2 regions of the Bacillus sp. N6 genome follow, and region 2 is predicted to be linked to the other one. Evidence: predicted binding sites of a transcription regulator. Region 2 holds the regulator's gene; the other holds the start of a gene.
The links. The regulator LexA, encoded in region 2, represses DNA repair genes until DNA is damaged. The targets are predictions, from matches to a motif close to CGAACATATGTTCG.

Region 1: ruvA (Holliday junction DNA helicase RuvA) is a predicted target of LexA. The motif match lies at 1,918-1,931, and genes of this name have one in related genera.

What each region holds. Positions count from the first base shown of each region.
Region 1 is NZ_CM127843.1:4,322,400-4,326,797, forward strand. Features, by position in the region: gene queA (tRNA preQ1(34) S-adenosylmethionine ribosyltransferase-isomerase QueA) at 1-6, opposite strand, end outside; gene ACUXVC_RS22255 (DUF2905 domain-containing protein) at 26-226, opposite strand; gene ruvB (Holliday junction branch migration DNA helicase RuvB) at 223-1,224, opposite strand; gene ruvA (Holliday junction DNA helicase RuvA) at 1,230-1,847, opposite strand; gene ACUXVC_RS22270 (iron-hydroxamate ABC transporter substrate-binding protein) at 2,036-2,980, shown strand; gene ACUXVC_RS22275 (BofC C-terminal domain-containing protein) at 2,995-3,525, opposite strand; gene ACUXVC_RS22280 (branched-chain amino acid ABC transporter substrate-binding protein) at 3,956-4,390, shown strand.
Region 2 is NZ_CM127843.1:3,631,071-3,635,468, forward strand. Features, by position in the region: gene ACUXVC_RS18605 (bifunctional metallophosphatase/5'-nucleotidase) at 1-82, shown strand, start outside; gene ACUXVC_RS18610 (DUF896 domain-containing protein) at 124-363, opposite strand; gene ACUXVC_RS18615 (YneB family resolvase-like protein) at 409-1,065, opposite strand; gene lexA (transcriptional repressor LexA) at 1,207-1,827, shown strand; gene ACUXVC_RS18625 (DUF4097 family beta strand repeat-containing protein) at 1,921-2,724, opposite strand; gene ACUXVC_RS18630 (DUF1700 domain-containing protein) at 2,725-3,267, opposite strand; gene ACUXVC_RS18635 (PadR family transcriptional regulator) at 3,260-3,583, opposite strand; gene glnA (type I glutamate--ammonia ligase) at 4,202-4,398, opposite strand, start outside.

The DNA.
Region 1 (4,398 bases), 690 kb from region 2:
ATCCATAGCTATATCCACCTATTTCTTATTTAAATCGATTTATTATATACATAATAAAAGATAGTACAATACTTAACACAATACATGTAATGATAGGAAAATAAAAGGTAACGTTTCCTTTTTTCACAAAAATATCGCCTGGAATCCTGCCAATGAACTTCCAAGCTAATCCAACAACGATGAGTAAGATTCCCGCTGTAATAAGCATTTTGGGCATCTCCATCATACTTTTGGCATCTCCATTCCGAAATGTTCATACGCAAGCGGCGTTACAATTCGGCCCCTTGGCGTTCGTTGTAAAAAGCCAATTTGTAATAAATACGGCTCATACACATCTTCAATCGTATGAGATTCTTCTCCAATTGTTGCTGAAACCGTTTCTAATCCAACTGGACCACCACGGAATTTCTCAATAATACCAAGCAGTAATTTATGATCAATATGATCTAGACCTAATTTATCTACTTGCAGTAGCTCTAATGCCATTTGCGTAATTTCCATCGTAACCGTTCCGTTACCACGAACTTGCGCGAAATCACGTACACGTCTTAAAAGACGATTCGCAATACGAGGTGTACCACGAGCACGTCTTGCAATTTCTAATGCAGCTAACGAATCGATTTCAACTTCAAACACTTCTGCTGTACGTTCAACAATCGCAGAAAGCTGATCTACTGTGTAGTACTCTAACCTTGAAAGTACACCGAAGCGGTCACGAAGCGGTGCCGATAATGCTCCGGCGCGTGTCGTTGCTCCAACTAATGTAAATGGCGGTAAATCTAGGCGTACAGAACGTGCTGAAGGCCCTTTTCCAATTACGATATCAAGGCAAAAGTCTTCCATCGCAGGATACAATACTTCTTCAATTGATCTATGCAAACGATGAATTTCATCAATAAATAATACATCCCCTGGCTGAAGCGCTGTTAATACAGCAGCTAAATCTCCTGGTCTTTCAATCGCGGGACCTGAAGTTGTTCTAACATTAACGCCCATCTCATTTGCAATAATATTCGCAAGCGTCGTTTTACCAAGACCTGGCGGTCCATATAAAAGCACGTGATCTAACGTTTCTTCACGCATTTTCGCTGCTTCAATAAATACTTCTAAATTATGTTTCGCTTTATCTTGGCCAATATACTGACGGAGCGTCTGTGGCCGTAATGAATATTCTAAATCCGCATCTTCATATGCAGATTCCCCTGAAAGGAGACGTTCGTCCATTATACTCACCTCTTACCATTTAGTAAAAGACTAAGTGCCTTTTTAATATACTGATCCGTCGTTAATGATTCTTTTAATAACTCTGGTACAACGCGAGAAACTTCGCGTTCTGCGTATCCAAGTGCGCGCAGAGCTTCCAGTGCCTCATCAAGCTCAGCTGATGAACCTTTCTTCTCATCAAAACGTTCTGTGTCTGAGAATAAATCCACAAATGCATCTGGTACGACATCTGCTAGTTTTCCTTTTAAATCTAAAATCATTTGGCGTGCTGTTTTCTTTCCGACGCCTGGGAATTTCACTAAAAACTTCTCATCTTCATGCTCAATCGCTTGAACGACCTGTCCTGTTTGACCAGAAGCTAAAATTGCAAGAGCGCCTTTTGGCCCAATGCCAGACACGCCTAACAACTTTGTAAATAATAAACGCTCTTCACGTGTTTTAAACCCGTAAAGTGCCATAATATCTTCTCTCACATAATGATATGTATAGACACGGATTTCTTGCTTACTTCTTTGAAATACATACGGATTCGGTGTGAAAATTTGATAACCAATTCCATTATGGTCAATTACGACATATTCCGGCCCTACATACTCCACGTAACCTGTAACATATTCAAACAAAATACGATCTCTCCCTCTTAAATCATGTATTCCATTTTAACATATTTAATGATAGAAAAGCGAGACTGCCCCAACAAATGTTCTCCACTTGAAACTTCTGTTATTTTCCATTGACAGAAAGGTTAAAGCACCTTAATATACAGAGGTCGATAATGATTATCAATACTAATTAAAGGGGTTACATCAGGATGAAACGTAAGCTATTTATTTTATTTACTATTATGCTTGTTGTTCTTTCTATCGTTGGCTGTTCTTCTCAAAAAGAAGAATCAAAAGCAAAAGAACAACCGAAAACAAAAGTTGTAAAACATGCTAAAGGTGAAGCTACAATTCCAGTAAATCCAAAGAGAATTGTTGACTTATCTGGATCAACAGAAGAACTATTACTTCTTGGACACAAACCTGTTGGTACAGCAAATACATATAAAGATAAAATCCAAAATCACTTAACAGACAAATTAGATGGAGTAAAAGCAGTTGGTTGGTACTGGGCACCTAAAGTTGATTTAGAAGCTGTTACTGCTTTAAAACCAGACTTAATTATTTTAAACAACCGTCAATTAAAAATTTATGATCAACTAGAAAAGGTTGCACCTACAGTTGTTCTAGAAACAAACTTAGAAGACTGGCGTGGTAAGTTTAAAGAAGTAGGTAAGCTATTTGACGAAGAGAAGAAAGCAGACAAATGGATTGCAGACTACGATAAGAAAGCAGACTCTTTATCTAAAAAAATTAAAGAGAAAACAAAAGATGAGAACTTTATGTTCGTTGCAGTTACACCACAAAACTTCCGTGTATATGGTAGCTTCGGATACGGTGACATCATCTTTAATGACTTAAAACTTCCAGCAACAAAAGGTACGGATTTAAAACAAACGATGGCGCAAGTATCACTAGAAGGTCTAGTTGCATTCCAGCCTGACCAAATGTTTATTGTAAACTTCGGCGGCGAAGCTGATAAAGTTTACGAAGACTACAAAAACAGTGCCGTTTGGAAAGACAATAAAGCAGTTAAAAATAATCACGTATATGAAGTATCAAATGAAGTCTTCAATACGAAAGCATTCAATCCAATCGGAAAAGATATGCTAATTGATGAAATCGCAAAAGAAATTTTAGCTAAAAACAAATAAGAAAAAAAAGCAGCTCACCATGAGCTGCTTTTTTTCTTATTTTGCACTGCGTATTGTTTCATTTTTTCAATCGTCTTTACAAAACCTTCTTTTGATTTAATCCGAATACCACGCTTCAATTTCGCACGCTCATAACTCTCAAGCTTTTTCATATCAATTTGAAAGAAAGAATGGATCGCATTATCACTTTTTGGCACACCTTTGAAAATTTGTAATATCCCTTCCTCTGAAACACCAAAATACCCGCTCGTTTTCAATAACGGAGAAATATCATCAACTTTCTTTTGTAATACGATTTGTACATCATCACGATCAACAAGTTGCCATTCTTTATATTGCTGTAAAAACTTTTCTAAATCCGCTACTTTTTCTGTAAGTATTTCCTCACTTACTTCTCCATCAACATACATACGCTCTAATAAAATTGTAACCTCAGGTTCTTTTTCCGTTACTTCTGGTACTGGCCCTTCCGCCTTCACATTCGTTTCATAAACGAAACAAAACATCATAACGAAAGCTTGCATCGCAATCAGTATCCATTTCATTTCCGTTCACCTCTTTTAGGCAAGATCATACTTTCATTAGTAGTTTTTCCGGAAATGGTGGTTTTATCCATATTACATTTCTTTCGAAAAATAAAAAATGCAGATAAGGGTTTACCTCATCTGCATGTATCATTTACTTTTATATAAAATGAAAGACGCCTGCAAAGCAGGCGTCTTGATGCGTTTACGGCGAGAGACCAGGCGACCACATTCGCGTGTTTAGCACTTAAGCATATCTCTCGTCTTACGTAAATTAGCTCATCGCTTTGTTAATATAACATTAATAAAGTATAAGTGCAACATGTTTATAAAAATATTTTATTCCCTCTTTTATCCAACTGAATAGTATGTAAATTATAAATTGATAAAAGTAATATATATGTTACAATTAATATAACAGCGAAATCATAATAAACAGGAGATGGATATTGTGAAAAAAATAAAGGATGAACGTCTCATTCTGAAAACATTAAAAAACATACGTATTGCCTTTCTTTTTCAATCGCTTGGTATAATTGGCATTTTAGGCTATATCGGATTCACTGAAGGAATGGATCAAATTACGAAATCTCCATTATGGCTATTATTTATTCTTACAAGTATCGTCCTTAGTTATTTACAGTTAAGTGTTTCAATCGATGTAGAAGAAAGTGAAAAGGAAATAAAATTAACTCCTTATTATAAACTTGTCTTCCGCTCCCTTATTGTAGGAATCGTTATGGCTATTATTTATATTATTTTCAGTCCAGAAAGACCACTGTTTGAAGCTATTTTAACAGGTAGTATTCTTTTCATATGCTTTTTAGTTTCTTACTCCGTTGGTTATTTTATTAAAAAACGTCGTTTACAAGACAACGATGAATAAAGAGGAAG
Region 2 (4,398 bases):
GTCTGAACTTATCGCTAATTATATATTGGAACATAAAACGATAGAAGCAACAGTTAATAACAACTGGAAAGTTATTAAATAACGATTTTTTACAAATAAAAAAAGATGGGCTTCGCCCATCTTTTAATTTAATTTTGCATTATCTTGCTTTTTTAAAGCTTTTAATTTCGTCGGTGTAACATCTGTACCTTCTTCATTAACAACTTTAATTCCTTTAAGTTCGTTTAACATATTTTGACGAAATCCTTTTAAATATTGTTCACGTAGCGATTGACGCTCACGTTGCTCTTCTTCAGTTAAACCTTCAGCTTTTGCTTTTTTCGCTAAGAAGTTAATGCGTTCAACGAGTTCGTGATTAATCATCTCGAATCCCCCTTCTAATCAAAACTGATTATTATCATACAATAGTTACTCTTCTTTATCAAGCAATTGCTTCGTATACTCTACATATCTACGATGTACAGTCGCCTTTGAAACATTATGACCAAATCCACGTAATGTTGCTGCAATTTCTTCAAACGTGAGTTCACTTTTTCGCAAACGTACAATTTCCTCAATTGGCACTTCTTTTTTCTCTCTTCCTACACTTAAATGACGATTTTTCAAATTATTTTCTGGACGATAACCTTTTTCTACTGCACGTTGCATACCTCGTTTAATTTTCAAATTATGAATCTTTCTTTGATATTCTTCAACAATACCAATAATATCTAATACCATCGAATCAGAATCCGACAATTGTAATTTACCATTATGTGTATGCGTATATACTTTTATACCTTCTTTATGTAAACAATGCATTAATGCGATCTTCGCATTTCCTCTACCAAGGCGCGTTTCATCTTGTATAAGTAACACATCAATTTGTTCGTCTCGAATTGCATCCAACACCTCTAATATACCGTCACGTTCAATTGTATATCCACTAGCCTGCTCTTCAATCACCTTAGTAACATTCATTTGATAGCGCTCAGCTAAATGCAATAATTCATCTTTTTGACGTAATAATGATGTTTCTTGCGCTTCTTTCGTTGTACTCACACGTGCATAAATAATTGCATTCATTTTGAACCCCTCTTTCTCACTATTATTTCCCTATAGTGTAACATAAATCCGCCATTTGTTCGAACTTATGTTTGTAGAATGTTTTTTCACATGTTATACTTATTAATAAGAAAAATGAAAGAAAACGAGGTGTTAGAAAACATGGAAAAGTTAACGAAACGCCAGCAAGACATTCTCGACTTTATTAAGCTAAAAGTACAAGAAAAAGGATATCCACCTTCCGTACGTGAAATTGGTCAAGCAGTCGGCCTCGCTTCTAGTTCTACAGTGCACGGACATTTATCACGATTAGAAGAAAAAGGATACATTCGACGCGATCCAACAAAACCACGTGCCATTGAAATTTTAGGTGAAGACCGAATGGATACGGAAACACAATCTGTTATTCAAGTTCCAATTGTCGGAAAAGTTACTGCCGGTTTACCAATTACAGCGGTTGAAAGCGTAGAGGAACATTTCCCACTTCCAGCTAGTATTGTTGCTGGAGCAGACCAAGTGTTCATGTTACGTATTTCTGGAGATAGTATGATTGAAGCTGGTATTTTCGATGGAGATTTAGTTGTTGTTCGCCAACAACAGTCTGCATATAATGGTGAAATTGTAGTCGCTTTAACAGAAGATAACGAAGCAACTGTTAAACGTTTCTATAAAGAAAAAGACCATTTCCGTCTACAACCAGAAAACTCTTCATTAGAACCTATCATTTTAAAACAAGTGTCAGTTATCGGGAAAGTAATTGGCGTATATCGTGATTTACATTAAAAGTAATAAAAAGAAGATAATTACCTTATTAATATACGGTAATTATCTTCTTTTTTTTGTATTTTGATAGATTTCCATACATTCTATTTCTTATTAACGAGTTTCAATCGTCACATCTCCCGCAGCCGTTTTACCGCTAATCTTTTTACTACCATTTCCAATTGTTACGTTATTATTTTCTTCATTAAAAATTGTTACATCTCCGGCAGCACTTTGCCCAGTAATTACCGCATCTTGTGGTTTTTCCGATAAAGTAATATCTATATCTCCCGCAGTTGAACTTGCTTCTAGATTATACTTGGAATCATGATCTTGAATATTTATTTCCCCACTTGTTGTTTTTGCGGTCACTTTCCCTAATACCTTCTTAAAGTTCACCTCACCAGCTTTTGTCGATCCCTCCACATTCTTAGCCGTTACTTGTTTCAACTCTACTTCTCCAGCAAGTGTTCTAACACTTACGCTATCACTTTTCACATCACTCATTTCGATTTGTCCAGCAGATGAATTTACTTTTACATCTTGATAAGAGCGTTCGGGCACAAGGAGAGTCAATTTAGACGTTTGAAACCTAAAATCATAAAAAGAAAAATCAAATGAAGCACCTTTTTCTCTTTCCCCAATAATTTTTAATGTGTCACCATCTTCTGCAATACGAATCTCTTGTTTACGTACATCTCCTGATTGCTTTACATAAAAAGAAGAATCAGGAGATTTTTGGATAACAATATCTCCGGCATCTAACTTAACTTCTATATTTTTTAATGTTTCGTTTTTAATTACATCTTCTTTATCGCCTTTTTCAGCAGTTTGTACTGCTTTTTCATATGTTTGGGAAATTCCTATTACTCCAATAATGATACAAGCGATAGCGATTAAAAATAGTTTTTTCATCATTTACTCTCCTTTTATCATTTTGAAGTTCCATATTACATATCGTACACACAATCTCTTAAACCACTTTGTACTATAAAAAGCGATAATACATAACAATAAACCTACTCCAACAAACGTTATACTAACGAAAAGATCCAACCATATAAAAGTACCCATAAATACTTTTCCAATAACGAAAAATGGTGTTACTACACTAGCAATACCACCAATCCAAAAAGAAAATATAAAAGCAATAATTGCGACTAACGGGCCTAACACAATAATAAAATTAAACAAACTAAGTCCAATCGCTGCCATAACAGCTCTTGTCACATTTGAAGTCGATGGATTTTTTTTCATTTCATCGAAGCGATACATCGCAAGTAACTCTTTTGCGATTACTTTCGGAGAACCAAGGCCCTGAATTATTTCTGATTCAGTTTTCCCCTCTTCTAGTCCAAACTGAAAGTGCTCTTCATAATCCAATAAAATATCTTGCCTCTCTTCCTCTGGTAACTTTCTAAGATAACTTGATAATTCTTTAAGAAACCCTTCTTTACTCATCCCATTCCACCCCTTCAATAATTTCTTGTACCCCTTTCGCAAAATCACGCCATTCTGTTACTAACAAATGAAATTGCGTCTCCCCTTGCTCTGTTAATTGATAATATTTACGAGGTGGCCCTTCTGTAGATTCCTTTAAATACGTTTGAAAATACCCTTCTTTCGTCAAACGACGTAACAAAGGATATACTGACCCTTCCGATATTAAAAATTTATTAGAAATTTGCTGAACAAGTTCATAACCGTAACTATCTTTACGTTTTACAAGTGCTAATACACAAAGTTCAAGCACACCTTTTTTAAACTGAACGTTCAAGTGTTATCCTCCTTTCCTATCTTAGTACTGTTCAATACACGGTACCTGTTTTATCCATAATATACCACTTAGTATTATTTATTGCAAGGTACTAAGCTATATTTATTCCCTAAATTTAGAAAATGAACTAACGAAATTCTGAATAAGACTGTGTTATAACTGAGCATCATTACGTTAATATCATTGAGTAATAATCTGATTCACAAGCCACAAACTTATAGCCTTGCAGATGAGGACATAAAAATCATTGCTCGCGTTGTACAAGGCAGTAAAGAATTATTAAGTTTTAGCACAAGTGATTAAAAAAGATAAGATCAATTCTTTTGAAAAGATTTTCTTAGTAACATGATTCAAAATAACCAAAAACAATCCATTATCTAGTAGTTAACATATCCAATAACTTCACTAAAAAAGCCCTGATACCGTAGTATCAAGGCTTTTTCATTTCACAAATTATATAAAACTTACATTTATCTGATAATGTTTTTCTATGATATCACTACTTGTTATTAATTATTGGCTTTTATGTGGCTGTTTTTCATTTTGCAACCATATAAAATTGTAATAATAGGGAATTAAAAAACCCTTGATACGAGTTGTATCAAGGGTTCAAGCCTCTTAGTAAAGAGACATATATTGATCGCGTTCCCATTGGTGAACTTGTGTTCTAAAGATATCCCACTCAATCTCTTTCGCTTCGATGAAGTGCTCAAGTAAGTGTTCTCCTAGTGCACCGCATACTACTTCATTAGATTGTAATGTAACTAACGCTTGCGCTAATGTTGCTGGTAAGTCAACGATACCTGCTTCTTCGC